DNA from 4 places in the Nitratireductor sp. PBL-C9 genome. Region 2 is predicted to be linked to each of the others. Evidence: predicted binding sites of a transcription regulator. Region 2 holds the regulator's gene; each other region holds the start of a gene.
The links. The regulator PhoB, encoded in region 2, activates phosphate uptake and scavenging genes when phosphate is short. The targets are predictions, from matches to a motif close to TGTCATNNANCTGTCAT.
Positions count from the first base shown of each region.

Region 1: the regulator PhoB is predicted to act here: its motif matches at 5,097-5,113, upstream of phnF (phosphonate metabolism transcriptional regulator PhnF).
Region 3: the regulator PhoB is predicted to act here: its motif matches at 1,286-1,302, upstream of ACRTG1_RS20725 (esterase-like activity of phytase family protein).
Region 4: the regulator PhoB is predicted to act here: its motif matches at 3,843-3,859, upstream of ppk2 (polyphosphate kinase 2).

Region 1 is NZ_JBPAXW010000002.1:243,689-251,139, reverse strand. Features, by position in the region: gene hrpB (ATP-dependent helicase HrpB) at 1-602, opposite strand, end outside; gene ACRTG1_RS05130 (ATP-binding cassette domain-containing protein) at 602-1,264, opposite strand; gene ACRTG1_RS05125 (ABC transporter permease) at 1,257-2,936, opposite strand; gene ACRTG1_RS05120 (ABC transporter substrate-binding protein) at 2,958-4,184, opposite strand; gene phnF (phosphonate metabolism transcriptional regulator PhnF) at 4,309-5,073, opposite strand; gene phnG (phosphonate C-P lyase system protein PhnG) at 5,194-5,661, shown strand; gene phnH (phosphonate C-P lyase system protein PhnH) at 5,661-6,272, shown strand; gene ACRTG1_RS05100 (carbon-phosphorus lyase complex subunit PhnI) at 6,276-7,391, shown strand; gene ACRTG1_RS05095 (alpha-D-ribose 1-methylphosphonate 5-phosphate C-P-lyase PhnJ) at 7,388-7,451, shown strand, end outside.
Region 2 is NZ_JBPAXW010000010.1:65,804-73,254, forward strand. Features, by position in the region: gene ACRTG1_RS20010 (response regulator) at 29-823, shown strand; gene ACRTG1_RS20015 (DUF1328 domain-containing protein) at 956-1,123, shown strand; gene ACRTG1_RS20020 (hypothetical protein) at 1,212-1,553, shown strand; gene phoB (phosphate regulon transcriptional regulator PhoB) at 1,637-2,323, opposite strand; gene phoU (phosphate signaling complex protein PhoU) at 2,360-3,070, opposite strand; gene pstB (phosphate ABC transporter ATP-binding protein PstB) at 3,105-3,920, opposite strand; gene pstA (phosphate ABC transporter permease PstA) at 3,935-5,254, opposite strand; gene pstC (phosphate ABC transporter permease subunit PstC) at 5,251-6,723, opposite strand; gene ACRTG1_RS20050 (substrate-binding domain-containing protein) at 6,830-7,451, opposite strand, start outside.
Region 3 is NZ_JBPAXW010000010.1:217,298-224,748, reverse strand. Features, by position in the region: gene ACRTG1_RS20725 (esterase-like activity of phytase family protein) at 1-1,214, opposite strand, end outside; gene ACRTG1_RS20720 (DUF1013 domain-containing protein) at 1,442-2,149, shown strand; gene ACRTG1_RS20715 (helix-turn-helix transcriptional regulator) at 2,273-2,983, opposite strand; gene ACRTG1_RS20710 (VOC family protein) at 2,996-3,370, opposite strand; gene ACRTG1_RS20705 (SDR family NAD(P)-dependent oxidoreductase) at 3,502-4,296, opposite strand; gene ACRTG1_RS20700 (propionyl-CoA synthetase) at 4,367-6,268, opposite strand; gene ACRTG1_RS20695 (hypothetical protein) at 6,421-6,582, shown strand; gene ACRTG1_RS20690 (class I fructose-bisphosphate aldolase) at 6,829-7,451, opposite strand, start outside.
Region 4 is NZ_JBPAXW010000002.1:261,005-268,455, forward strand. Features, by position in the region: gene ACRTG1_RS05180 (helix-turn-helix transcriptional regulator) at 1-539, shown strand, start outside; gene ACRTG1_RS05185 (glycosyltransferase) at 873-2,753, shown strand; gene ppk2 (polyphosphate kinase 2) at 2,882-3,781, opposite strand; gene ACRTG1_RS05195 (ATP-binding protein) at 3,925-5,115, shown strand; gene phoU (phosphate signaling complex protein PhoU) at 5,242-5,958, shown strand; gene ACRTG1_RS05205 (GcrA family cell cycle regulator) at 6,120-6,641, opposite strand; gene ACRTG1_RS05210 (aspartate aminotransferase family protein) at 7,015-7,451, shown strand, end outside.

The DNA.
Region 1 (7,451 bases), on a different contig from region 2:
GCCTCGCCGGCGGGCCGTTCCGCATGGCGCAGCTCGACGGGAAAGCTCCGCCCCTCGCTTTCGATCACCGGCGCATCGCCAAGAAGCGCCGCCACCCGCGCGCCGTCAAGCGTGGCGGACATCACCAGAAGCCGCAGGTCCGGCCGCAGCGCGGCCTGCGCATCGAGCGCCAGCGCCAGCGCAAAATCGCCATCGAGCGAGCGTTCGTGAAACTCGTCAAACAGCACCGCCGCGATGCCGGAAAGCTCCGGATCATCAACGATCATGCGCGCGAGAACGCCTTCCGTCACCACGAGAATGCGGGTTCTGGCGGAGACCTTCCGCTCCATGCGCATGGCGTAGCCGACGGTCTCGCCCGGCTCCTCGCCAAGGATCGCCGCCATGCGCCGGGCCGCAGCCCGCGCGGCGAGCCGGCGCGGCTCCAGAAGCACGATGCGACCGCGCGACGCCCATTCGGCGTCCAGAAGCGCGAGCGGCGCAAGCGTCGTCTTGCCCGCTCCCGGCGGTGCGACCAGCACCGCCTTGCCCTGCGTCTCCAGCGCCGCGCTCAGCGCCGGCAGCACTTCCGTTACCGGAAGATCGGGGAGTTTCAGTCTCTCCATCACGCGCCAATCCGCACGATGTCGCCGCCGGCGGCCTCCGCGTCGGCCTCGTCATGCGTCACCAGAAGCACCGGCAGCCCGCTATCGCACGCCTTGGAGAAGACCAGTTCGCGGGTCTGTGCACGCAATTCCGCATCAAGCTTGGAAAAGGGCTCATCCAGAAGCAGGGCGCGCGGCGAAGAGGCCAGCACACGCGCCAGCGCCACACGCGCCTTCTGCCCGCCCGACAGCGTTGCCGGATCGCGCGTCTCAAGCCCCGCGAGGCCCACGCCCTCAAGCGCCTGTGCGACACGCGCCGCCCGCGCCACGCGGCCGCGCACCGCCTCCGGCAGCGCGAACATCAGATTGCCGCCCACACTCATATGCGGAAACAGAAGCGGGTCCTGAAAAAGCACGCCCACATGCCGGTCTTCAGGCTTCAGCGCCGTCACCTCGGTTCCATCGACGAAAACCCTGCCGCGCGCCGAAAACACCGGATCGAGAAACCCGCCAATATAGGCGAGCAGCGTCGATTTTCCCGCACCCGACGGCCCCATGACCGTCAGCACCCCGCCGGGCGCAACCCGTCTGGTCAGCGAAACGATCTCGCGCCCTTCAAGCGCAATCGTCACCCGGTCGATGAAGAGTCCGGCTTCCGTCAAATCCCGTGTCCGTTCAAACATGCATGTCGCGATACCGGCGGAATATCAGCGCCGGTACGATTGTGGCAACGGCAAAGCCGGCGGCCGGCAGCACCATCTGCATGAAGGCATAGATGCCGATCACGCGGCGATTGCCACCCGAGGCGAGCGCCACCGCCTCCGTGGTGATGGTCGTCAGCCGCCCCGCGCCGATCAGCACCGTGGGCAGATAGAGCCCCACCGACACCGAAAAGCCAATGGCCGCAACGGCAAGAAGCGGCCGCGCCAACATGGGAAGGCGAATCTGAAAGAACCGCCGCACCGGCCCCTTGCCGAGCCCCGCCGCAATCTGGTCGTAGCGCCGGTCGAAGGCCCGCCAGGGGTCTTTCAGGGCGAGCCAGGCATAGGGCAACACAAAGACGAGATGCGCGAACACGAGCGCCGCCAGCGTCGCCTCCACACCGGTCAGGATGAAAAGAAGCTGGAGCCCGAACAGGAATGCCACCTGCGGCACCAGAAGCGGCAGATAGAGAAGCGCCAGCGCGCCCCGCCCCGGCGGACGCCCCATCTCATCCTCCCGCACGAAACACAATATGGCGATCACCGCCGCAACGAATGTGGAAATGAACGCCACGAACAGCGTGGTTGCCAGTGGCTCCACCAGATTGGGCAGAACCCGCATCCAGTTGCGCAGATCGAAGCGCGCCGGCAACAGGTCGGGATATTGCCAGAGCCCCGCCACCGACCACAGGCCGAGCGCCACAAGCCCGGCAAAGATTGCGCCGGCAGACACAAGCATCGCGGCCAGCGCGCCCCAGCGCAGAACACTGTCGCGCCGAAAGCGCCGCCCGGCACAGGAAAACTGGTCGCGCAGCCGCGCGCCGAGCTTCTCGAAGCCGATCCAGATCAGGATTGCGGCGGCTGTGACGCCCAGTTGAAGCACCGCCCCCGCCGACGCCAGAAAGCGCATGGAGAGGTCGGGATCGTTCATCCAGTCGACCAGCCGCACCGCCAGCGGCGCGGGTGTGGTCGGGCCCAAAATGGCGGCCACATCCACCACCGATGTGGCAAAGGCGATGACCGCAAAAACGGGCAGACGGATCTGCGGATAGATCGAGGGCCAGAGGCCGAACACGAAACCGGAGATGCGCCCATATCCCATCGATGCAATGAGCGCCCGCATGCGCGCCGGCTTCACCTGCGGCAGCGCCGCCAGCGTGACGAGAAGCAGGAACGGAATTTCCTTCACGATCAGGCCCGCCATCATCGACAGGCCGAACGGATCATGTACGATCAGGAGGTCGGGCGGGCGCTCCCAGCCGGTCAGCCCCGGCGAGATCAGCCGCGCGATCATGCCCGACGGCGCAATGAGAAAGGCGAGCGCAAAAGCGCTGGCCGCGTGCGGCACGGAAAGCAGCGGCGAAATCAGATGCTGGATGCGTGCAAAGAGCCGCGTGCCGCCCCAGGCGGCGGTGAAAAGCATCACCACCGCAAGCGAGATCGCCGCCGTCGCAAGCCCGCTGACGAGGCTCATCAGCGCCGACATGAAAATGGCCGGCTCGGAAAACAGCATGGCGAAGGGCGCAAGCCCGAACTCCATGCCACCCAGCGCCGGCAGATAGCCGAAGGCCGGCAACAAAGTGCCGGCCAGCCCGAACGCGACCGGAACGGTCAGAAGCCCGATGGCGAGAAAGGGACCGAGGCGCGTCAGCATCAGGCTGGTCCCATGCCTTGGCTAATTTCCAACCCCATAGCGCCGCTTCCACTCGGTTTCGATGCGCTCCATCCAGCTCGGATGCGGCTCGTCCAGCGCCGGGCCGAGTTCGTCGGGCCGCAGGGTTGCAACGCCGAGATCGATGGCGTCGAAGCGGGCGCGGTCATCCACATCCAGCCTGTCCAGCGCGAGCACCGTCGGATCGCCCCAGATGGCTGGATCCTGCTTGCGCGCCTGTGCCTCGGGCGACATCAGGAAATTGGCAGCCACCAGCGCCCCCGCCTTTGCCGAAGCATTGTAGGGGATGGTCAGGAAGTGGGTGTTGGCCAGTGTGCCGCCGGGAAAGGTGAAGGAACGCACCGTGTCCGGCAGCTCGCCATTGGCAATGGCGTTCGAGGCTTCAGCCGGATTGAAGGCGAAGATGATGTCGAGTTCGGAATCGGCCAGAAGCTGCTTCATCGCCGGGTAATTCTGCGGATAGGCACGGCCGGAGCGCCACATGGCCGGGTTCAGCGCATCGAGATAGTCGAAAAGCGGCTTCGTCACCTGATCGAACGCATCTTCATCGACCGGTTTTTGCAGCAATGCCGGGTCTTCGACCGTTTCGGCCAGAACCTGCTTCAGGAAGGAAGAGCCGATGAAATCCGGCGGCTGCGGATAGGAGAAGCGGCCGGGGTTTTCCTGCGCCCATTTCAACAGCCCGTCGGCATCCTGCGGCAGGTCTTCCACATGGATGCGCGCGGTGTCGTAGAAGAAGACAAGTTTCGCCATGCCCCACGGGCTTTCCAGCCCTTCCACCGGCACGGTGAAGTCGGTGCGGATGGTCGGCTTGTTCTCGACATCCACAAAGGCCCAGTTCGGCAGTTTTTCCGCCCAGCCCGGCGAGAGGATCAGCCCCTGTTGCTTCATGGCGGCAAAGTTCTCGCCATTGATCCAGATGAGATCGACCGTTCCGCCCGTATCGCGACCGGCAGCCTTTTCCGCCACCACGGTGGCGACCGCGCTTGCGGTATCCTCAAGCTTCACATGTCTGAGCGTGACGCCGTAGCGTTCTTTCAGCGCGTCACCCGCCCACTCGATGTAATCGTTGATGTTCTGCGAACCGCCCCAGGCGTTGAAATAGACTGTTTCGCCACGCGCATCCTTCAGAACCGCATCCCAGTTCGAGGGATCGGGCTGCGTCGTATCGGCGGCGGCTGGAACCGCGCCAATGGCCAGAAGTGCAGTCGAGAATAGCAGTGCGCGCAAGCGAAACCCCTTTGTTGCCCTTGTTTGAAACCCGTTGGGATAGAGCACGTCAGGGCGGATCAAATCAACGCAAACCACCTCGCGTTGCGGTCACTTCGCGGTGAGTTGTGGGTGATGGGCGCTCTCAGCCGGTCTCGTCCGCGCCGGGTATGTGCAACTCGATACGGTCGGCGGCAAAGCGGGTCTCGGAATACTGCACGGGCTGTCCCTGCGCATCCACATTGATGGCAATGGTCACCAGAACGATCGCGCCGGGCGAAAGCTGCAGGTCTTTCAGATCGCCCGCTTCTGCGTGCCGGGCTGTTACAGTGGTGCTGTGGCGCAGATAATCGGCAAGGCCCAGTTCCCGGAACGAGGCCGTGATCGAGCGCGTTCGCGAAAAAATTTCCGCCATGCCCGCAAACCGCTCTGCGTCGAACCAGCCACGGGCGCGGGAAACGGGCCGTCCATCGGCATGCGAAAGCGTCTCCAGCCGGATCACCGGCGCGCCGGGCGAAAGACATAACGCCTTTGCAACATCAAGGCTCGCGGGCTCCACCGCATGATCGAGCAGATCGGCGGCGAGCCCGCGCGACTGCCCCGCCAGCCCTTCCGAAAAACGCGTACGGCTGCGGATGGGATAGGCCAGCCGCCTGCGTCCCTCGATAAAGGTGCCGCGCCCCTGCTCTGCGCGTAAAACGCCTTCCTGCACCAGCGCCGCAATCGCCGTGCGCACCGTGTGCCGGTTGACGCCAAAGCGCTCCGCAAGCGCCACTTCCGGCGGCATGCGCCCTCCCTGCCCCAGAAGACCTTCACTGATCTCGCGCCGCATGCGGTCGGCGATCTGCCGCCAGAGCGCAACGCCGCTGCGCCGCTCGATCACCGCTTCCTTTTTCTTCGCCTGCGCCAAAATCCCGTTCTCCCCGGCTGCGCTGTCATCAGCGCGTCATGGACACCCGTTAGGCAAAACCCATAATATGTTTGGTTGTCTAGAACAATAGACAAATTGGCGAACGAGGAAGGAGACATCATGGTCTCACGACAGGAAAGACAGGCGGTCACCGAGCGGCGGCGCGAAGCGATGGCGGTGCTGGCCATGGCGAGCGGCGCCGATCTCATGCAGCTCTGGAACGAAGCCGGGCTGCCCGACGAGGCCGAAACGCTGCGCGGACCTGAAACCGGCCTTGTGACCGTTCGCGGCCGCATGGGCGGCGGCGGCGCGCCGTTCAACTTCGGCGAAGCCACCGTCACGCGCGCCACCGTCAAGCTTCCCGGCGGCGAGGTTGGCCACGCCTATGCGCTTGGCCGCGAGAAAATGAAGGTGCGGGTTGCCGCCCTCATCGACGCGCTGCGCCAGAACCCCGACCTTGAAGCCCGGATCGAGGAGAAGATCCTCGCGCCGCTGCGCGCCCGCCGCATCGAGGCTGACGCGACCCGTCGCGCCGAAACGGCAGCCACCAAGGTCGACTTCTTCACCATGGTTCGCGGAGAGGACTGATGACGCTCGATTCCATCGCCATCGAAGGCGGTTTCCAGAACCCGGTCTTCGACGCCCAGACCATTTTCCGCGCCGTCATGCAGGCCATGGCCGAGCCCGGCACGATCCATAAGGGCATTGCGCTCGCCAAGCCGCCCGCACCGCTGACGCCGGAGGCCGCAGCCGTCGCGCTGGCGCTTTGCGATCAGGACACGCCGATCTGGCTCGACCCCGCGCTTGCGGGCGATGAGGCGGTCCGCGCCTGGCTCGCCTTCCACACCGGCGCGCCGCTCGCCAACACGCCGGCCGATGCGCATTTCATCCTGGCGGCTGATCCCGAGCACCTGATCGGGCTGGAGAACTTCGCCCAGGGCTCGCAGGAATATCCCGACCGTTCGGCAACGCTCGTTCTTCAGGTGAGCGATCTTTCGGGCGGCGAGGAACTGGTTCTCGACGGCCCCGGTATCGAGAGCGAGGCGCGCCTCGCGCCCCGTCCCATGCCGCGTCATTTCACCCGCCAGTGGGCGCAGAACCACGCCCGCTTTCCGCGCGGCATCGACCTGATCCTGGTCAGCCGCGAGGGCCTTGCGGCCCTGCCCCGCTCCACCCGCATTACCAGCCAGGAGGCCTGAGCCATGTATGTAGCCGTCAAGGGCGGCGAAGCCGCCATCCAGAACGCGCACCGGCTTCTGGCCGACCGTCGCCGCGGCGACCGCAACCTGCCCGCCATCACGCTCGAGCAGATCGCCAGCCAGCTTTCGCTTGCCGTCGACCGCGTCATGTCCGAGGGCTCGCTTTACGACACCGGCCTCGCGGCACTTGCCGTCAAGCAGGCGCGCGGCGACATGATCGAGGCGATCTTCCTTCTGCGCGCCTACCGCACCACCCTGCCGCGCTTCGGCTATACGCGCCCCGTCGACACGGCGGCGATGCTGGTCGAGCGGCGCGTCTCCGCCACCTACAAGGATCTGCCCGGCGGGCAGCTTCTCGGCCCCACCTTCGATTACACGCACCGTCTGCTTGACCCGGAACTGGCCGAAGACGCCGAACCGGCAGCGCCCGAGGCGCGCAGCGAGGCCGAAGAAGCCATGCCCCGCGTGTCCGACATTCTCGCCAATGAAGGCCTGATCGAGGAAGACGGCTCCCTGCCGGAAGACCGCGAGCCCGGCGACATCACCCGCGAGCCGCCGGAGTTTCCCATGGAGCGCGACCAGCGCCTTCAGGCCCTGTCGCGCGGCGACGAGGGGTTCCTTCTGGCGCTCGGCTATTCCACCCAGCGCGGCTATGGCCGCAACCACCCCTTCGCCGGCGAGATCCGCATTGGCGAGGTGGATGTGGAGATCGACGTGCCGGAACTCGATTTCCCGCTCACGCTCGGCCGCATCCGCGTCACCGAGTGCCAGATGGTCAACCAGTTCAAGGGCTCGCAGAAAGTGCCGCCGCAGTTCACCCGCGGCTACGGGCTTGTGTTTGGCCAGTCGGAGCGCAAGGCCATGGCCATGTCGCTGTGCGACCGGGCGCTGCGCGCAAACGAACTGGATGAAGACATCACCGCACCGGCGCAGGACGAGGAGTTCGTCATTTCGCACTGTGACAACGTGCAGGCGACCGGCTTCGTCGAGCACCTGAAGCTGCCGCACTATGTCGACTTCCAGGCCGAGCTCGGTCTGGTCCGCCAGATGCGCCGCGAATACGAGGAGCGCCGCGAGGGCGCAGCCGCAGACACCGAGCGCCGGGAGGCCGCCGAATGAACGCCCACACCGACAACATCGCCCAGTACAATTTCGCCTATCTGGACGAGCAGACGAAGC
Region 2 (7,451 bases):
GCCATGTCTTGAGGGAGACTTGAAATCCATGACCCTGTCAGCGCGTATCGCTCCGCACCTTCCTTACCTGCGGCGCTTTTCCCGGGCCGTTTCCGGCTCCCAGTCCAGCGGTGACGCACTGGTGGCTGCGACGCTTGAAGCGTTGATCGCCGATACGAGCATCTTTCCCGAGGCATCGACCGACAAGATCGCCCTCTTCAGGCTCTTCACATCGCTGTTTGAAACGCTGGACGTTCCGGTCCCCGAAGGCACGCCGAGCTCGGCATGGGAAAAGCGGGCCATGAGCAACCTTTCTTCGCTCGCGCCCCGTCCGCGTCAGGCCTTCCTGCTGGTGGCCGTAGAGAATTTCCGGCCGGAAGAGGCTGCGGAAATTCTCGAGACGGATATGAAAGGCATCAACACGATGCTGCGCGAAGCCAGCGAGGAGATTTCCCGTCAGGTGGCGACAGACATCCTCATCATCGAGGACGAACCCCTGATCGCCATGGACATCGAGGAAATGGTCGAAAGCCTCGGGCATCGCGTGGTCGGCACGGCCCGCACCCACAAGCAGGCGGTCGAAATGTTTGCCAAGACGCAGCCGAAAATGGTGCTGGCCGACATTCAGCTTGCCGATGGCAGTTCAGGCCTTGATGCGGTGAACGAGATCCTCGACACGGCCACCGTGCCGGTCATCTTCATCACCGCCTTCCCCGAGCGGCTTCTGACGGGCGAGCGCCCGGAACCGACTTTCCTTGTGACCAAGCCGTTCAGCCCGGAAATGGTCAAGGCGCTCATCAGCCAGGCGCTCTTCTTCGATCAGCAGGCGCACGCGGCGGCCTGACAGGCCCCCGCTTCTTCACGCGTTTCTCAAAAAAGCCGCCTCCGGGCGGCTTTTCTTTTGCCCAAAATCTCTCCGGCGGAACCAAATCCGAATGCCAGACGTTTAACCGGCATAACTAAACGGAGAGACAGAATGCTATACTGGGCCCTGATATTCCTTGTCGTCGCGATCATCGCCGGCGCACTCGGTTTCGGCGGAATTGCCGGCGCTTCGGCAGGCATTGCGCAGATCCTCTTCTACATCTTCCTCGCCCTGCTCGCTATCTCGCTGATCATGGGCCTTCTGAAACGCGGTCGCTAAACGGCGACGCACACATAAACGAATGCGGCATAAGCGAACCGGACCATCCATGGCTTCCGTTTCGTGAAGACAATGAAAGGAGAAAGCCATGGAACACATCGCTGCACTTCTTTTGATTGTCGGCTGCTCAGGCAATGTGGGGGCCGGCGACACGCGCGAATGCCAGGAACTGCCCGCCCCCACCCCGGTCTACGAGACGTTTGAGGAGTGCGAGGCGGAGAAGCCGGTTGCAATGCGCGAGCTGGAAACCGAAGCGCCGCAGGTTCTCGCCACCTGCGTCTATGTGGATCCCGCACTTGTCTATGACGATGCGATCCTGGAGTGGGACATCACCAGCAATGGCGAGCTGACAGCTTCCATCGAGCCGGTGACGAGCTTTGCCGTGGCGCAGAACGAGCATGCCCGCCCCGGACACGCCGCCACGAAATAACGGGCCACGAAATAACGGGCGAAGAGCTTCAACGAAAAAGCCCCGGTCGAACCGGGGCTTTTTTAATGGCTGTATCGCGTCTGTCAGGCTTCGCGGATAGCATAGCCCGCGCCGCGAATGGTGCGGATCACATCGGGCAGACGCCCGTGGTTCACGGCCTTGCGCAAACGCCCCACATGCACGTCCACGGTGCGCTCATCGATATAGATCGTCTCGCCCCAGACATTGTCGAGCAGCTGGCTTCGCGAGAAGACGCGGCCGGGATGCTGCATCATGAATTCCAGGAGGCGGAACTCTGTCGGCCCAAGACGGATCTCGTTCTTGCGGCGATAGACACGGTGCGATTCACGGTCGAGCACGATGTCCCCGACCGAAAGAACCGTCGAGAGCACTTCCGGCTTCGCGCGCCGCAGAAGCGCGCGAACACGCGCCACGAATTCCGGCGTCGAGAAAGGCTTCACCAGATAGTCGTCCGCGCCGGTTGAAAGGCCGCGCACGCGGTCGCTTTCCTCGCCACGGGCGGTGAGCATGATGATCGGCAGGCGCTCCGTTTCGGGGCGCATGCGCAGCCGGCGGCACAGCTCGATGCCGGAAACGGCCGGAACCATCCAGTCCAGAACGAGCAGATCGGGTACGTTTTCCTGCAGGCGCACTTCGGCTTCATCGCCGCGAGAGATCATCTCGACCTGATAGCCTTCGGCTTCCAGATTGTACTTGAGCAAGACGCAAAGCGGTTCGTCGTCTTCAACGACCATGACCTTGGGGGCAATCATGGCAGGCATTCTCCTCGGGCAGTCTACGGCCGGTTAGACATCGGATTCGACCGTCATCTGTGTTTCGTCAAGCTTCGGCCGCTGGACCGGAAGCTGGGACCCCGTCACCACATAATAGGCATTTTCGGCGATATTGGTCACATGGTCGCCGATACGCTCAAGATTTTTCGCACAGAACAGGAGGTGCGTGCAGGCCGTGATGTTGCGCGGGTCTTCCATCATGTAGGTGAGGAGTTCGCGGAAAACCGACGTGTACTGAATGTCGATTTCCTCATCCTCGTCGCGCAGCCGGATTAACGCCTCGGCATTGCGCGCCACATAGTGCTCGACCACCGAATTGACCTGTTTCAGCACGAGGCCGGCCATCGCGTCGATGGAATGCGCAAGCGTGCGCGGCGTGGCGCTTTCGCCCACGGCGCCGACGCGCTTGGCGATGTTCTTGGCCAGATCGCCGATGCGCTCGAGATCAGCCGCCATGCGGATGGCGCCCACGACGCTGCGCAGATCCTGCGCCATCGGCTGGCGCTTTGCGATGAGCGTGATGGCGCGCTCATCAAGGTCACGCTGCTTGGCGTCCATGATCGTGTCATCGGAGATGATGCGCTGTGCAAGCGCCGTATCGGAGTGCAGTAGCGCCCTGGTGGAAGCGCGCGTCATCTCGCCGGAGAGATCGCCCATGTCGCGGATGAGGCGGTCGATTTCACCGAGTTCCTCATCGAAGGAGCTGACTGTGTGCTCGCCCATGGTCTGGTTCCTTATCTGTGCGTTTGCCGCGCCGTCAGCCGAAGCGTCCGGTGATGTAATCCTGGGTGCGCTTGTCATCCGGATTGGTGAACATCTTGTCCGTCGGGCCTTCCTCGACCAGATTGCCGAGATGGAACATGGCCGTGCGCTGCGAGACGCGGGCCGCCTGCTGCATGGAGTGCGTGACGATCACGATCGTGTAGTTCTCGCGCAGCTCGTCAATCAGCTCTTCCACCTTGGCGGTGGCGATGGGATCGAGCGCCGAGCAGGGCTCGTCCATCAGGATCACTTCCGGCGACACGGCAATGGCGCGCGCGATGCATAAGCGCTGCTGCTGACCACCGGAAAGACCGGTGCCGGGCTCATGCAGGCGGTCCTTCACCTCATTGAAGAGGCCAGCCTTCTGGAGACTCGCTTCCACGACCTCGTCGAACTCCGACTTCTTCGTCGCCAGACCGTGAATGCGCGGACCGTAGGCGATGTTCTCGTAGATCGACTTGGGGAACGGATTGGGCTTCTGGAAGACCATGCCGACCCGGGCGCGCAGCTCCACCACATCGATGCGGGGATCGTAGATATCCTCGCCATCGAGCGTGATCTTGCCGGTGATCCGGGCAATGTCGATCGTGTCGTTCATGCGGTTCAGGCAGCGCAGGAACGTGGATTTGCCACAGCCCGAGGGGCCGATCAGCGCGGTCACCTGGTTTTCGCGCACGTCGAGATTGACGCCGAACAGCGCCTGTTTCTCGCCGTAGAAGACGCAGACGTCTTCACCGCGCATCTTGAGGGTGTCCGAGTTCTGGCTCGCATCCAGTGCTTCTTCAACAGCAGCATCAGTGAGCATGTTCATGTCCTTCCACTCCGTTACCAGCGACGCTCGACGCGCCGCCGCAGAATAATGGCGGTAATGTTCATCACGGCGAGGAACAGCAACAACACCATGATAGCGCCCGAGGTGCGCTCGACAAACGCGCGTTCGGCCTCGTTCGCCCACATGTAGATCTGAACCGGCAGCGCCGTAGCGGGATCGAGCGGCGTGGTCGGGTAATCAGCCACGAAGGCCACCATGCCGATCAGAAGCAGCGGTGCGGTTTCGCCAAGCGCCTGCGCCAGACCGATGATCGTGCCCGTGAGAATGCCGGGCGCGGCCAGCGGCAGCACATGGTGAAACACCGTCTGGGTGCGCGAAGCGCCGAGGCCGAGAGCTGCCGCACGGATGGAGGGCGGCACGGCCCGCAGCGCTGCGCGCGTTGCGATGATGATCGTCGGCAGGGTCATCAGCGTCAGCACGAGGCCGCCCACCAGAGAGGCGGAGCGCGGCAGATGCATGAAGTTGATGAACACGGCCAGGCCCAGAAGACCGAAGACGATGGACGGCACGGCCGCCAGATTGTTGATGTTGACCTCGATAAGATCGGTCAGCTTGTTCTGTGGTGCGAACTCTTCAAGATAGATCGAAGCGGCAACGCCAATGGGCAGCGCCAGAAGCAGCACGATCATCATCATGTAGAGCGAACCGACGATGGCCACGCCCATGCCGGCCGTTTCAGGGCGGCTTGATGCGCCACGGGTGAAGAGACCGGTGTTGAAGCGCTGCTCCAGAACCCCGTCCGCTTCCATCGTGCGGATCCATGTGAGCTGCTGGTCGGAAACCTTTCGGCGGCTTTCATCCACCTCAAGATTGACCTGCCCCTTCACGGCGGAATCGACATCGCCGCTCGCCAGCACCCAAACATTCCGTGTCGTGCCGATGATCGCGGGATCGGACACCACCATGTCGCGCAGCTGCGTGCGCACGCCATTGGAGATGAGCCCGCCCACTTCGCGAACCAGCTTGCGGTCTTCGGGATCAACCCCGAGTTTCGCCACAAGCGCTTCGGTCGCAAGCTTGGGATAATTGGCCGTCAGAAGCTTGTTTGGATCGGTCGCGCGCTCGCCATTCGGGTCGATCACGCTCTCGGCGAAGGTGACGTCCAGATTGATCGAGGTCTGCCAGAAGGCGGTGTAGCCATTGGAAACCACCGACCACAGGAGCGCAGCCAGGAAGAAGAGGCCGACGGCGATGGCCGCCACGCCATACATCCTGAAGCGCTGCTCTGCCGCATAACGCTTCTTGATGCCGATGTCGCGCCGCGCGGCGGCTGCGCGGGGGGCGTTGCCCCCTTTGTAGACAGCGTCGCTCATTCGTATTGCTCCCGGTATTTGCGCACGATGTAGAGCGCGAAGACATTCATGCCGAGCGTGAGCACGAACAGGGTCATGCCCAGTGCGAAGGCCACCAGCGTCTGCGGAGAGGTGAACTCCAGGTCGCCGGTAAGCTGGTTGACGATCTTGACGGTGATCGTCGTCATCGCTTCGAACGGGTTGAGCGTGAGATTTGCGGCAACGCCGGCGGCCAGAACCACGATCATGGTCTCACCGATGGCGCGTGACGCCGTAAGCAGAAGCGCACCGACAATGCCCGGCAGAGCCGCCGGCAGGATGACGCGCTTGATCGTCTCGGACCGCGTTGCGCCAAGGCCGAGCGAACCGTCGCGCATGGCGCGCGGAACAGCGGTGATGATGTCATCGGACAGCGAGGACACGAACGGGATGAGCATGATGCCCATCACGAGGCCGGCCGTCAGAACGCTCTGCGCCTGAATGAAGCCCGGACCGCCGGCAATCGCCGCGCTGATGTCGCGCAGGAACGGGCCGACCGTGACCATGGCGAAGAAGCCGTAGACGATGGTCGGGATGCCGGCCAGAACCTCAAGCAGCGGCTTGACCACCGAACGCACCCGCTTGGACGCATATTCGGCCATGTAGATCGCCGCCATGAGACCGACGGGCACGGCAAACAGCATGGCCACGAAGGCGATGTAGACCGTGCCGGCAAGAAGCGGGATGAGGCCGAACTGGCCTTCCTGCGCCTCTGCGCCTGCGGCCGCAAAGCGCGGATCCCAGACCGTTCCGAGGAAGAAGTTGCTCAGCGAAACCGAGCGGAAGAAATGGATCGTCTCGAACAGCATCGAGAACACGATGCCCACCGTCGTCAGAATGGCGATGGTGGATGCGGCCAGAAGGCCCCAGGTGATGACGCGCTCGACATTGTTGCGGGCGCGGCTGCGCGGGCGAACGCTTCTCAGGCCAAGATAGGCGCCACCCAGTGCGATGAGGATCGCCAGCACGGTGCCGATCATCGCCGCATTGTCCTGCATCGCATTCAGATCGAGCGCGATGGGGATCATGTAGTCCTGCGTGTCGGAGGCAAGCGCCACGCCGCGTTCGGCAAGGATCGGACGCAGCTCTTCAAAGCTCTGCGGCACCTGGGCGAAAGCGGGGTCGCCTTCAATCCGGCGCAGGCCTTCGGCAAGATTGTGCACCATGCCCAGCGCCAGCGAACGGCTCGCAATCGCGCTGTCTTCGGTCTGCGCAGGCAGTTGTTCGCTTACCGCGCGATCCACATAGGCATAGCTGCCGGCCGACCAGGCCGCCATGAAGAACAGCGCCGGCAGAACCGCAAGAAGAAACACCCACCAGCCATGGTAGTGCGCCCGCGAATGCGGCTTTTCAGTCGCGGTTGCGATCTGGTTCTTCGCGCGCGCATTGCCGAGCACATAACCGACAACGCCAATGAACACGATGATCGTAAGGAGAAGTCCCCAGGACACAAAGCCTCCTCGCCGGCAGGAACCGGCAGCGTCATTCAGACCAATTTCGCAGAGACGAAAACGCAGGCGGCCAATGAGCCGCCTGCGTCGTCATGCGAAAACCGGATTACATGGTCTCGCCAGCGGAGAAAGCTTCGCGCTGTGCGTCGCGCTCTGCATCCGGAGCCGGAACCAGGCCGTAATCGGCAAGCGGGCTCTCCGGGCCGACCATCTGGTCGTCGAGGAAGAACTCAACATATTCCTTGAGGCCCGGAACAACGCCGATGTGCGCCTTCTTCACGTAGAACTGAAGCGGACGCGACACCGGATACTCACCGGTCGAGATGGTCTCGACGGTCGGCGTGACACCGTTGATCGTTGCGACCTTCAGCTTGTCGGCATTGTTCTCGTAGAAGGAGAGGCCGAACACGCCAACGCCGGTCTTGTTGGCGTCGATGCGAGCGAGGGTCTCGGTGTAGTCGCCGTCGATGTCGACCGCGCCGCCATCCTTGCGGACCGCGATGCAGGCGTCTTCAGCGGCGTCTTCGTCCAGGCCAGCCTCTTCAGCAGCCTTCAGACCGCCAGCAGCTTCACAGCCAGCAGCGAGAACCTTCTCTTCGAAGACTTCGCGGGTGCCGTGCTTCTCACCCGGGATGTAGGCAGCAATGTCCCACTCCGGCAGGTCCGGATTGACTTCGTTCCACTTCTTGTAGGGGTTGTCGACGAGCTTGCCGTCAACAGCAACCTTG
Region 3 (7,451 bases), 150 kb from region 2:
TTGGCCGTCACCAGGAGGTTGCGCTCGGGAATGGCGACCAGACCCTCCGGTCCGATGCCCGACGGCCGCACCTGCCCGAATTCCGGCGCGCCGCCCGTGTCGCGGTAGACCGCGATGAGCGAAGCACGCTCCAGCGCAACGAAGATGTATCGCTGATCGCCGAAGGTCGCGACTTCGAGGCCCTCGGGCTCGGTGCCCTTGGCGTCGGAGCGCTTGTCCGGGTAGTGGCCGGCGGCTGCGGCGCGGAATTCCAGATCGTTGCCGCTGTCGAACAGAACCTCGCCCGTCTTGTTGAAGATGGTGAAGCTGCGCGATCCGCCTTCATAATCGCCCTCATTGGCGGTCACGAAGCGGTCATTGTCGAGCCACTTCACGGCGTCCGGCTCGCGTTTCACATTGGCTGCCGCCTGATCGAAGTCGATTGCGCCATTGTCCAGCGTGTCGATCTGTTCGAGGTCGATGCTGCCGGCGGCGAAATGGTTCACCACCGCGCCGCTTTCAGCCGAAACCACCGCGATGTGGTTGTTTTCCTGAAGCGTGACGACAATTTCGCCCGCGTCGTTGAAATCCACGAATTCCGGCTCCGGGTCGCTCGGCGCGATTTCGGCGAGACCGGCAAGCGAGACGGTTTTCATGCTGTCGCAGTCGGGCATGCCGTCGGTGAGCGTGAACACTTTGAGGTCGCCGGCAGGCATCTGCGGAATCACGCCGTCATTCAGGTCTTCATCGCGCTCATTCTCGATGGCGACCGCCAGAAAGCGTCCATCGGCGCTGATCGCGACCGAATCCGGCTGCCCGCCCAGCGCGCAGGAGGCTTCGGCGGTTTTCGCCGCCATGTCGATCACCACCAGATTGCCGGAAGGCTCGGTAAAGCTCTTCGAGGTGTTCACTGCCGCAATCGCCTTCTGGCCGACCACGCCCACGGAGGTGGGTTCGCCGTCCAGCATCACAGCGCCGCCGGCTTTCGGCGCGGCTGCATCGCTGATGTCGACGAAGCCGACGCCGCCCAGCGGGCTGTCAGAATAGATCAGCGTCTTGCCGTCCGCACTGCGGGCGATGATTTCCGAAGAGGTCTCCGTCGCCTTGTCGGCATCGGCCGGCAGGTTCTCGGCCACTGCAAAAGTGGCGATGCGGTTGAAATTCATCTCTGCCTGAGCCGGTAAGATGACAGCCGTGCTGGCCAGCAGAGCAAGAATGATCGCGTTGCGTTGCATGTTCAAAACTCCCTCAAGTCCCGTAGGAGCGGCACAATCGGAGGGCTTGGTTTCACGCCGATGACGGATCAATGACGGTTCGGTGACGTCCCCGTTCCGGGGTGCTGCGCAATTTGTTGCGTAAGGGGGGTGTTTCAGTTTATAAAGCGGACGAAATTTCCCAACATCGGTGGTTATAACCACCGCCCGCGCTAGGGACGCGGGCGAAGGAAGAGGATTCTTGAACTATGGCCAACACGCTTCTCATGCCCAAGGCCACCGCCGTGTGGCTGGTCGACAACACGGCGCTGACGTTCGATCAGATTGCAGAGTTCTGCAAGCTGCATCCGCTTGAGGTTGGTGCCATTGCCGATGGCGACGCCGCTCAGGGCATCAAGGGCATGGACCCGGTCATGACCGGCCAGCTCACCCGCGAAGAGATCGCCATGGGCGAGCGCAATTCGAACCACAGGCTGCGGCTTTCCGAGCCGAAGGTGCGTGTGCCGGAGACCAAGCGCAAGGGGCCGCGTTACACGCCGCTCTCCAAGCGTCAGGACCGCCCCAACGCCATTCTCTGGCTGGTGCGCAATCATCCGGAGCTCAAGGACGCACAGATTTCGCGTCTCGTCGGCACCACCAAGTCGACCATTGAGGCCATTCGCGAGCGCACTCACTGGAACTCGCCCAATCTCGTGCCGATGGACCCGGTGACGCTGGGCCTGTGCTCGCAGATCGATCTGGATCTGGAAGTGCAGCGCGCTGCCCGTTACCTGCCGCCGCAGGAGAGCACCGGCGAAACGCTTCTGCCGGCATCCGAGACCGAGCATCTGCCGCTCGGCGAGCAGGATTCGTCCTCCTCGGAAGAGAAGGAACTCGACGCAGAAGCTGTCTTCGCAAAGCTCTCGTCGATGCGTTCCACCGAAAGCAATGACGATGATGAGGACGATCAGTCCTGATTCGCGATACCTGATAATCTCCCCGGATTGCCGGGGAGAAATTAGAGCAGCCTGATCTCGTATCAGGCTGTTTTCGTATCGGGTGATGGCGGCAGAACGTCCTGTTGCAGAAGAGCTTCCGGTTCAGCAGGCCTGTGCCCTGCCGATCATGGCTTCATGAATTTCCATGCGGCGGTAGAAGTCGGCAAGCTGCTTGCCGCGCTCTGGCCGGAACCCGCGCCCTGCCGGTTTGATCGCCGCAATGCGGTCGATGCGAAAGGTGCGGAAATCTCCGCGCAGCTCGCACCAGGCCACCAACGTCCAGACCTTTCCCCAGAACCACAGGCCCAGAGGCCGCACATCGCGCTCCGATGTCCGGCCTGCCTCGTCGCGGTAGTCGAGGGCAAGCACGTCGCGCGTTTCCACCGCGCGCTCCAGCGCATCGATGGTCTGGCGGTCCATGTCGCTCACCACCCAGCGCGGGGTGTGAATTTCGGTTTTTGCAATCCGGTCGCGCTCTGGTTCCGGCAGCACGGTTCCGATCTTGATGAGCGCTTCTTCGGCGGCACGCGCCATCGCTGCGCCGCCGAAGGCGCGCACCATGCGCGCCCCGGCCACCAGAGCCACGATCTCGTCGCGGGTAAACATGAGCGGGGGGAGCTCGAACCCCTCCCGCATCAGATAGCCCACGCCCGCCTCGCCATCGATGGGAACCCCGGTCGATTGCAGGTCGGCGATATCGCGATAGATCGTGCGTTCCGAGACTTCGAGACGCTCGCTCAACAAACGCGCCGTAACCAGGCGCCCGCCCCGCAAATGCTGGACGATTTGAAAAAGTCGGTCAGCACGGCGCATGCGTTGTTCTCCTCACGCAAAAATTCCGAAGCTGTTTCCGTCGGGATCGAGACAATACACGAAACGACCGGCAGGAATAGTGACGATGGGCGACACCACTTTGCCGCCATTGTCCGTCACGCGCTTCATGGCGTCTTCAAGCGGCGCTGCGACTGCGAGATGAATGGTCGGCCCGGTGCCTTCGGGAGCTGGCTTGCCGGGGTAGATGTGCCCCGAGATGGATTCCTGCGGGTCTTTCGAGGCGAACACGGCAAACGGGTTCGGCCCGTCTTCCTGCAGCGCCAGTTCATTTTCAACGACAGCGCCATAGAAAGCGCGCGCCCGGTCCAGGTCGGTGACCGGAATTTCCGCCCAGACGACAGCATGCAACGGCAAAGTGGCAGACACTTGGGTAACCCTCCATTTTCAATGCCTGCAGAATGACACAGCCCTCCTGACAACACACTGTCAGGAGGGCCGTTACGCTACGCAGAAAAAAGGGCAGGGCATCATCGCCGACCGGTGCTGACGCCGTTTTGTCAGGAGATATCCGGCTTCACTTCCACCGTGTAGTTCAGCGGCAGGCGTCCGCCATCGGCGTAGATCGTCTGTCCCGTCACATAGCTTGCATCGTCATCGGCCAGGAAGGTTGCCACCGAGGCGATCTCGCCTGGCTCGCCGGCGCGGCCGAGCGGCGTGCGCGAGAGCATGCGGTTGCGCGCCGCCTGGTCGCTGTTCACCTTGGCCAGCATCTCGGTCATGATCGAGCCCGGCCCGATCGCGTTGACGCGAATGCCATAGGGCGCGAGCGCCAGCGCCATGACGCGGGTGAGCTGGTTCACGCCACCCTTGGAAACCGAATAGGCGATCTGCTCGGGGATCGCGAGAACGGCGTTGATCGACGACATGTTGATGATCGTGCCCGGCGCACCGCCATTCTGCACTTTCTCGACCATGAAGCGGGCCACGGCCTGCCCCGCGAGGAAGGAACCCTTCAGATTGATGTCGAGAACGCGGCTGAAATCCTCTTCGCTCAGGTCGAGAAAGTCGGACGCATGCACGATGCCGGCATTGTTGACGAGAATGTCCACGTCGCCGAAGGCGTCGATGGTTTCCGCCAGCATGTTGTGCACGTCCAGCCGCTTGCTCACATCCGCCTTCACGAAGCGCGCATCGCCCAGTTTTTCCAGATCGGAAAGCGCCTGCGCACCCTTTTCGCCATCCACATCGGCGATCACGACCTTGACGCCGTGGCGCAGAAACCGCTCGGCGATTGCATAGCCAATGCCGCTCGCGCCGCCCGTTACGATTGCTGTCTTGCCGTCCAGTGCCATGATGAATCCTTATGCCAAAAATCGGCCGGACCCTGCGCCGGGGGCACGGCAAGGTCAAGGGCAGCGCCCGTCACTTCCCGGACTTGTCCAGCGCCTCGCTGATTTCATCGAGGATCGCCGGATCGTCGATAGTGGCCGGCATCGCCCATTCCTGATGGTCGGCGATCTTCTGCATGGTGGCGCGCAGGATCTTGCCCGAGCGTGTCTTGGGCAGCCGCTTCACCGGCACCACCTTCTTGAACGCCGCAACCGGCCCGATGCGCTCGCGCACCATCGCCACCAGCTCGCGCTCCACCGTGCTCATGTCCGCCCCGGCCCTGCCGTGCAGCACCACGAAGCCGCAGGGCACCTGACCCTTGAGCTGGTCGGCAATGCCGATCACCGCGCATTCGGCAACGGCGGGGTGCTCGGCCACCACTTCCTCCATGCCGCCGGTCGAAAGCCGGTGTCCCGCCACATTGATGATGTCGTCCGTGCGCGCCATGATGAAGAGATACCCGTCCTCATCCAGCATGCCGGCGTCCGCCGTCTTGTAGTAACCCGGAAACTCGCTGAGATAGGCCTCGCGAAACCGCTTGTCGTCGTTCCAAAGCGTCGGCAGTGCGCCGGGCGGCAGCGGCAGCTTCACCACCACATTGCCGAGCGTGCCCGCCGGCACGGGGTGTCCCGCATCGTCCAGAACCTGAACGTCATAGCCCGGCATCGGCACGCCGGGTGAGCCATACTTCACCGGCAGCATGCCAAGCCCGACGGGATCTTGGCTGATTGGCGCACCCGTCTCCGTCTGCCACCAGTGGTCGATCACGGGAACGCCCAGCGTCTTCTCCGCCCATTTCACCGTGTCGGGGTCGGCCCGTTCACCGGCGAGAAAGAGCGTGCGGAAGCGTGAGAGGTCGTGTCCGGCCATCATCTCCGCATCCGGGTCCGCCGTGCGGATCGCGCGAAACGCCGTCGGCGCGGTAAAGAGTGCCGCCACGCCGTGTTCGGCGATCACCCGCCAGAACACGCCGGCATCGGGCGTGCCCACCGGCTTGCCCTCGAACAGAACCGTCGTGCAACCGTGTAACAGCGGCGCATAGACGATGTAGGAATGGCCCACCACCCAGCCCACATCCGACGCCGCCCAGAACGTCTCGCCCGGCTCGATGCCGAACTCGTTGAACATCGACCATTTGAGCCGCACCATGTGCCCGCCATTGTCGCGCACCACGCCCTTGGGGCGTCCCGTCGTTCCCGACGTGTAGAGAATGTAGAGCGGATCGGTGGCGAGCACCGGCTCGCACGGCACGGCAAGACCGGCAGCACGCGCCGCCTGCACCATCCGCGCATAGTCATGATCGCGTCCCTGCACCAGGTCGCAGCCCTGTTCCTCGCGCTGCAGGATCAGGCAGTTCTCGGGCTTGGCGGAGGAGAGGCGGATCGCCTCGTCGAGCAGCGGCTTGTAGGGCACGATGCGGCCTGGCTCCAGCCCGCACGAGGCCGAGATGATCGCGCGCGGAGCCGCATCATCGATGCGAGCGGCAAGCTCGCGGGCGGCGAACCCGCCAAACACGACCGAATGAACGGCCCCGATGCGCGCGCAGGCCAGCATGGCGAACACCGCTTCCGGCACCATGGGCATGTAGATGACCACGCGGTCGCCCTTGCCGACGCCGAAATCCCTCAGCACGGCGGCCAGCGCCGTTACCTCGTCCTTCAGCTCGCCATAGGTGAAGCTCTTCTTGCGGCCGCTGATCGGGCTGTCATAGACGAGGGCGGGCTGGTTCTTTCGCCCGCCCTCGACATGCCGGTCCACCGCATTGAAACACGTGTTGCAGGTCGCGCCGGGGAACCAGCGCCCGTAAACGCCGGACTCCGCGTCGAAAACCCTGTCCCAGGGGCTGTACCAGTCGATTTCGGCGGCAGCCTCCGCCCAGAAACGCTCCGGATCCTGCTGCCAGCTCCGGTAAACCTCGTGATAGCGCGACATCACCCCGCCTCCTCCCTGCGGTTTGAGCCTGATCTCGCCCGACGATAGCGGATCGTTGGCGGAAAGGTAAATCAGACTTGCGGTGAAGGCGATGGTTTTGACAGGTGGGGCCGGCAGCGGGCACAAGGGGCTATGGTTTCCCGAATCGGACCGTCATGACCAAGATCCTGCTCCTGCTCATTCTGGCGATGATGATCGTGCACATCATCCGGCCGCTCGGCCTTCCAGGCCTGAAGCGCCGTGCCGACTTCTGGAAGCTCGCCCTGATCGCGCTTGGCGCGGTCTCGCTCACCATTCTTCTACGAGGCGGCGAGTAGGGCGCAGGTGATTCCCGTGAAACACTGAGCCGGCTCTGGAGCATTTTGCAGTCAGGTGGAATCACCTGACGTCCGCATAAATGCGGCGAAACAGGCATATGGAGCAGAGCAGCGTTTCCATGAAACACTGAACTGCTCTGAGCAGCAGCCCTGCACCACCCCAGCACCCACCCTGGCACCCAAAAAAAAACGGCCCGCCGACAGTCGCCGACGGGCCGTTCCAATGCGTTCTCGATACCTGCCTGATCAGGCGGCTTCGAGGCCAGGCTCCCACTTGCCGGTGGCGGCGAGGCTGTTCATCTTCGCGCGGTGGCCGAAGGCCTGCTGCGCGGCAGCGACGTTTTCCTTCTTGCCGCCCCATGCCTTCAGGCCGGCGGCCTGCAGCGCACGGCCATAGGAGAAGGTCAGCGCCCACGGCATGTCGAAGCCGGCATTCATGAGCGAGAGATGCGCCGTCGCTTCTTCGTCCGACTGGCCGCCGGAGAGGAAGGCGATGCCTGGCACGGCGGCCGGAACGGTCGACTTCAGGCAGCGCACGGTCTTCTCGGCCACTTCTTCGCGGCTCGCCTTGCGGGCGTTCTTGCCGTCGATGACCATGTTCGGCTTCAGCACCATGCCCTCAAGCGAAACGCGTGCGTCGTAGAGCTCGTCGAAGACGGTCTTCAGAACCCACTCGGTGACTTCATAGCAGCGGTCGATGGAGTGATCGCCCGGCTTGCCGTCCATCAGCACTTCCGGCTCCACGATCGGCACGATGCCGGCTTCCTGGCAGAGTGCTGCATAGCGCGCGAGCGCCTGTGCGTTCTGCTTCACCGCGCCCCAGCGCGGCAGGTCGTTGGAGATCGAGATCACGCCGCGCCATTTGGCGA
Region 4 (7,451 bases), on a different contig from region 2:
TCAAGCTGGTTGACGGCATTGCGATGTCTTTTCCTACCCTCGAAGGCAGCCAGATCATCATGTCTTTCGGAGGGGAAGAGGCCGAGCTTTCCAAGAAGGATCTCGGTGTCGTCTCTTTCGCGGCAACCTGTGCCGTTGCCCATGCGCTCGGGTTGCGCGGCGCGGATCGATATGGCGACCTGGACATGCTTGAAAAGGAATGCCTTCAGCTCGCCGCCCGTGGTCGCTCTCATTGTGAAATCTCCGAGCGGTTGTGCATCGATCATGACGAGGTCACGCATCACATCGAGCAGGCCAAGAGAAAGCTTGGTCCCGGTCACACGCTTTATCGCCTTGGGGAAGCGCCGCGCCTGACGCCGAGAGAGAAAGAATGTCTCGAATGGGCGGCTTTCGGAAAATCCGAATGGGAGGTTTCGCAGATACTCGGTATTTCCGAGCATACGGCGGAAAAACACCTGCTGAATGCCAAGACAAAGCTAGGGGCGGCCAATCGCGTGCATGCGGTTGCCGAAGCCATTCGCTGCGGCGTCTTCGACTAGGGCGTGCCTTTCTTTCAGAGTGCTATTTCTGGTTGACTGTGATTGGTGATTTATCCAGACTGAAATGCGGGGAAATCGAATTGATGGATTAATCATTCAATGGTGAGGTGAATGGATCGTTCGATTGTTGGGAGAGTTTTCGTATCGCTACTGTGTTTTGAATTTTGGCCGTTTGGGCCCGGATTTCATAGAAAACGAAGTTTCAGTTTTACCGAGAGCAACGCGTCCACATTGAATTAGGTGGTTGTCATGGACCATCTGATGAACACATCAAAGACAGACCGGGCCTCTGGCCATTTATCTGGTTCAGATCGTTCTGGTGGGGCAGGCGAAATGCCTGACGCTACAACACCATCGCCAGCCGCTGACTGGCTGCCCATTCTCAAGACACTTTCGATCACCGAAGCGGAAGCGCACGGCATTGAGGCGCGGGCGAAGCTTGCCGGCGTTTCGTTTCAGACGGAGCTGCTTGCGTCCGGTCTGGTGCCTGAACATGCGCTTTTTCGGGCGCTGGCAGACAATCTGGGGCTGGCCTTTCTGGCCAATCCCGATGCTGACGCGCTTGTCATGCGTGGGTGGCAGGGGCTGGCGGCGCTGGCGCAGCGTGGTGGCGCGCGGGTCAGCCTTTCCGTCGATGCGCGGGGGCAGTCCGTTGTCCTGATCGCGCCCGACCAGCTCAACATTCCCGCATTGCACTCTTTCGTGGAACGGTATCCGCGCGCATCGAAGCGCATTCGCGTGGTGCAGCCCAGCGCATTGCGGGATGCGATCACCAGGCGCTCGCGGGGCAGACTGATGCGGGTCGCCACGGAGCGGCTTTTCAGGGAAGCACCGGAGATGTCGGCGCGCATTGTGGTCAATGCCTGGCAGGGGGCGGCGCTCGGGGCTGCGGTGGTGTCGCTGCTTTTTGCGGCCGTCTTTGCGCCTTCTGCCACGCTGCTGGTGCTCCATGGCGCGTTTTCGCTGGCGTTCCTTTCCTGCGTCTTGCTGCGGGTGGTTGTCGGTTTGGGTGTCAAACGTTCGCCGGGGCCGCGCTTCACCACGATCGGGCCGGCTGACATGCCGGTCTATTCGGTTCTGGTGGCGCTTTACAAGGAAGCCGAGATCGTTCCCGATCTTCTGATGTCGCTTGGCAAGATCGTGTGGCCGCGCGCCAAGCTGGAAATCAAGCTGGTCTGCGAGGCGGATGACCATGAAACGCTTGCAGCGCTTCGGGCGCAGGAGCTGCGCCCCTATATCGAAGTGATTGAGGTGCCGGCGGGCGGCCCGCGCACAAAGCCAAAAGCGCTTTCCTACGCCCTGCCGATGACCTCCGGCGATTTTGTGGCGCTTTATGATGCGGAAGACAGGCCGCATCCGTTCCAGCTGGTGGAGGCCTGGAACGCTTTCGAGACTGCCGACGAGAAGCTGGCCTGTGTACAGGCGCCGCTGACCATATCCAACAGTCGGGAGAGCTGGATTTCAGCGATGTTCGCGCTGGAATACGCTGCGCTGTTTCGGGCGGTCCTTCCATGGCTGGCGCGATCCGGCTTGATGCTTCCGCTGGGTGGAACTTCCAATCATTTCCGGCGTGTGGCGCTGGAAGCGACGGGCGGCTGGGACCCTTATAATGTCACCGAGGACGCCGACCTCGGGGCGCGTCTCAGCCGCTTCGGCTATCGTGCGAGCGTCATCTGGAACCCGACGCAGGAAGATGCGCCCACGGATGTGCGCACATGGCTGCCGCAGCGCACGCGCTGGTTCAAGGGGTGGGCGCAGACATGGCTCGTCCATATGCGCAATCCGCAGTTGACCGCGCGCGAGCTGGGGCTGGGTTCTTTCGTGATCATGCAGGTTCTGTTCGCAGGGATGGTGCTCTCGGCGCTGGCTTATGGCTTTTTCTTCCTGACCGCATTCGGCGTCATCGTTTATCTGATGCTGGGCGGCGAGTTTCAGGCCTTCCAGCAGTCGCTGCTCTATATCGATATAGTGAACGTGGTTCTCGGGCACGGCGCGTTTCTGCTGCTCGGCTGGATGACCTTGCAGAAGACCGAGCGACCCGCCTTCTGGAAGCGGATCGTATGGACGCCGGCCTATTGGTGCCTGATGTCGGTGGCCGCATGGCGATGCATCTGGCAGCTCTACTGGACCCCGCATCACTGGGAGAAAACACCGCACAGGCGGCATAGCCGCGGTCATTTGCCGGTCGGAAAGGTTCAGGAGCGTCAGGTGTGATCCTGAAGGGCCGGTGTGCCGTAGCCTGGCTGCGGCGGTGTTTTTGAAACGGGCGTTCAGGCAGGGGGCGAAAGGTCGTGTGTCGGGCGTCTCCGCCCGACATTGCCGTTCCTGAATGCAGCTGGCCGTTAATCCAGGAAGCCGGGACCTGTGCCGATGATGAGCTGGTCTTCGGGGCCGATGGCGTCGAGATCGCGCCCGTCATAGGCAATGGCGAGCAATATGCGCCGAATGACCGCCAACCGTGCCCGGCGCTTGTCGTTGGCGCGTACCACCGTCCACGGCGCGTGGGCGCTGTGGGTGCGTTCCAGCATGGTGTCGCGGGCGCGGGAGTACGCGTCCCACTTTTGAATGCCGGCCACGTCCATGGGAGAGAATTTCCAGTATTTGAGCGCGCTGTGACGACGGTCATGAAAGCGCTCAAGCTGTGTTTCCTGGCCGATGTTCAGCCAGAATTTGAAGAAATGGATGCCGTCATTGACGATGGCCCGCTCGAAGTCGGGCGCTTCGTTCAGGAACTGCTCATGCTGCTCGGGCGTGCAGAAACCCATCACCGGCTCGACGCCGCCGCGATTGTACCAGGAGCGGTCGAAGGTCACCAATTCGCCGCTCGTCGGGAAATGGGTGACGTAACGCTGGAAATACCACTGCCCGCGCTCCGTCTCGGTGGGCTTGGGCAGCGCGACATTGCGGGCATTGCGCGGATTGAGATAGGTGCGAATGCGCGCAATCGTGCCGCCCTTGCCGGCAGCGTCTCGCCCTTCGAAGAGCGCCATCACCCGCGCGCCGCTTTTCTGCATCCATGCCTGCAGCTTTACCAGTTCGATCTGCAGCGTTTCGAGCTGCTTTTCGTAGTCGTCACGGTCCATTTTTTCGTCATATGGAAAACCGCCGGCTGTGAGTTCCCGCTCCTTGACCCAGTCAGGAAGGTCCGGTTCGTCAATGTCGAAAGTCCTTTCCTCGCCTGCAATCGTGAGCTTGAAAGGTTTGATTTTTTCGAGGGCAGGGTTTTCCAAAGGCTTGTTCATAAAACCGATCCTGAATCATGAGAGTGTCAATGCTATTTGCAGCTTGATACAAGGTCCAGCAGTGAAGACGGAATGACAATTCTTCTTCATAACAAGAGACCCTGAAGCGGGCGTGCCTGACGATCGCGGGAATGGACTTCGTAATGAGTGCGAATGAGAACAATGGGCAGGAAAATCAGGACGGCGTTGAGCGCGGTCTTGTTGCTCGTATCGGATCGGCCCTGAAAGCCGCTGGCGCCCTTTTTGCGGGCGCACGCAGCAATGGCAAGGCCGAGAAGCCGCGCCCGAAGAAGGGCGACATCAATTCATTGCCTGCCGTCTATCTGGCGGCGGCGGTGCTTGACCCGCTGTACATCTTCGACAGCAATGGCGGCATACTCTATGCCAATGAGGCGGCTGATCTTGCGTTCGGCCCTGTGTCGAAGAGCGTGTCGCTGCGCCTGAAATTCCGTGCGCCTGAAATGCATGAGCTGGTCGCCAAGGTGATCTCGGGTGCGGAGGAGTCCGTCGCGATCAATTATGCGGAGCGGGTGCCCGTCGAGCGCGCCTACCGGGTGGTGGCGAGCCGCATTGGCAATGATACTGGCCTTTATGTCCTGCTCTTCAAGGATCAGAGCGAAGCGCGCCGGATCGACCGGATGCGGGCGGACTTCATCGCCAATGCCAGCCATGAGCTGCGCACGCCGCTGGCCTCCGTTGCGGGCTTCATTGAAACGCTGCGCGGTCCGGCCCGCGATGACCCGGCGGCGCGGGAAAAGTTCCTGCAGATCATGCAGAACCAGACGCAGCGCATGGCGCGGCTCATCGATGATCTCCTGTCGCTGTCACGGCTGGAGATGAAGCCCTATCAGAAGCCGAGCACGCAACTCGATGTGGTGGAGCTCGTGAAGGGCGTGATGGAGTCCATGCGTCACATTGCCGGCGAGAATGATGTCGAGTTTGTTTCGGAGCTCGGTGTCAAACCGATGCTGATCGCAGGGCATTCCGATGAGCTTGTTCAGGTTTTCGAGAACCTGATCGAAAACGCCTGCAAATATGGCAGTGACGGTGAGCGTGTTATCGTATCGGCCGAACAGGCAAGCCCGATGGATGAGGTGCGGATCACGGTGCGCGACTTCGGTCCCGGTATTCCCGAAGAGCACATCCCGCGCATCACCGAGCGCTTCTATCGCGTGGATATCGAAACGAGCCGGATCCAGAAGGGGACGGGCCTCGGCCTTTCCATCGTGAAGCACATTCTGACGCGGCACGATGCGCGGCTTTCCGTGAAATCGGCGCCGGGAGAGGGCTCTTCGTTCACCGTTCATTTCCCGCCCGTGCCGCCGGCAGGGTAAGGCAGAACAGTCCGGGCGCAGATTGCGTCACCACTTTCATTTTACCGCCATCACAATAACTTAGTAGGGATGGCAGGCAACGAGGCCGACCGGGCTGAGAAGGCCGGGCTGAGAAGGATTGAAACCATGCAGACACAGCACACGATGCGGTCATTCGACGATGAGTTGAACTATCTGTCGGACCAGATTGCAGCCATGGGTGGCTATGCTGAGCGCATGGTGGCGGAATCCGTCGCTGCGCTCGTGCAGTCGGATGCCGCACTGGGCCGCAAGGTGGTCGAGGATGATCTGTTCCTTGATGAGAAGGAGCGGGAGATCGGTGAACGCGCCGTCATCATCATCGGCAAGCGCCAGCCGGTCGCCGACGATTTGCGCGAGATCGTGGGCGCCATTCGTATTTCATCGGATCTGGAGCGCATCGGCGATCTGGGCAAGAACATCGCAAAGCGCGTTGTTGCGGTGACCGAGGGCAGTCAGCCGATCCGTCTTTTCCGCGGGCTGGAAGCGCTGGCGAGCCTGGCGCTGACCCAGCTCAAGGAGGTGCTCGATGTCTATGCCTCCCGTTCCGTGGAGCGCATCGGTTTCGTGCGCGACCGGGATGAGGAAATCGACGCCATGTACACGTCGCTCTTTCGGGAGCTGCTCACCTACATGATGGAAGACCCGCGCAACATCACGGCCTGCACCCATCTTCTGTTCTGCGCCAAGAACATCGAACGCATCGGCGACCATGCGACCAATATCGCGGAAACGGTGCATCACATCGTGACGGGCCGGCAGTTACCGCTCGAGCGTCCAAAGGAAGATCAGAGCCACCGGGTTGTCGCGGCGCCCGAAAACTAGCCACGAGAGCGGGCAAGCAAGCCGGTAGCCGTTGATTGAGGCGAGGGCGAGGGGCTTCTCGCGCCCTCGGCCCGTGCGGTGCTTCAGATTTCACTCAGGCAAAGAAAAACCCGGCTGCGCATGATGCGAGCCGGGTAGTGCAGAGGAGAAGTCTTTCGCGATCAGCGCGCCCGGCGCCGCTCCGAAGCGGGCTGGTAGGCGATGCGCGAATGGTAGGCGCAGTAGGGGCCGCTCTCGCCGGCTTCGTTGCCGCAGAAGCTGAACTCTTCCGACAGCGGGTCGCCGTTCGGCCATTTGCACGTCGTTTCGGTGAGCTGCACCAGCTCCAGCTTGCGCGAGATCGGCACAACCACGTCCGAAACCGGACGGATATAGGTCTGGGCCACCGGCTCCTGATCGAACTGCGCCTGAAGCGCGGTTGCGCCGATGGACACCGTGGTTGGCCGCGTGGCGCGCGGACGACGCGTGGTGGTCGTCGTCGTGGTCGGCGCTGCGGTGGCTGCCTTCTTCTGGCGCGTGCGCGGGCTCGTTGCGCGACCGCGGCTGGAGAGTTTGAGGCGGTGCACCTTGCCGATCACGGCATTGCGGCTGACGCCGCCAAGCTGGGCTGCGATCTGGCTTGCGCTCAGTCCTTCCGCCCAAAGTTTCTTTAAGGTTTCGACTCTTTCGTCAGTCCAGTTCATCGGGACACGCTCCTGTCCAGCGTGCGGAATCCGAATCCAGTCTCGCTCAGCCAAAGCCGAGGGAGCACCATATAATCATGGTAGAAGTGGTCCGCCGCACAAAATGTAGTCTTTTTGCTTGACCAGAAACTACCTTATCGTCTGACTCCGTGACAAGAGTCCTTACCGTAAGCTGATTCGCTTTTTAGGGTTTTCCCCAATTTGCTGGTTTTCGGTGTCACCTGGCTGTCGTGCCGCGTGCGTTGACACTTATGCGGAAACAACCGATAAATCCCGTAGTGCCGCCCTTGGGGCGGCATTTTGATTTCATCCTTCTGCACGCGCGTCCGCGCGAGGCAGGAACCAATTCTCAGGCTCAGCGGAGACCGTGTGGATGCGTGAATCTGCGCTTTATGGAACTTATGCCCGTCAACCCCTCGCATTCGAGCGCGGCGAGGGCTGCTGGATCGAAACGGCTGATGGCGAGCGTTATCTCGATTTCGCTGCCGGCATTGCCGTCAATTCACTGGGGCATGCGCACCCGCACCTCGTAGAGGCGCTGACGGAACAGGCCGGCAAGCTCTGGCATGTCTCCAATGTCTATGAAATTCCCGGTCAGGCCCGTCTGGGCGAGCGCCTTGCAGAGAGCAGCTTTGCCGAGAAGGTGTTCTTCACCAATTCGGGCGCAGAGGCGCTGGAATGCGCGATCAAGACGGCGCGACGCTATCACCATGTGAACGGCCAGCCCGAGCGTATCCGCATCATCACGTTCGAGGGCGCGTTCCACGGTCGCACGCTCGCTACCATCGCTGCCGGCGGACAGGCGAAGTA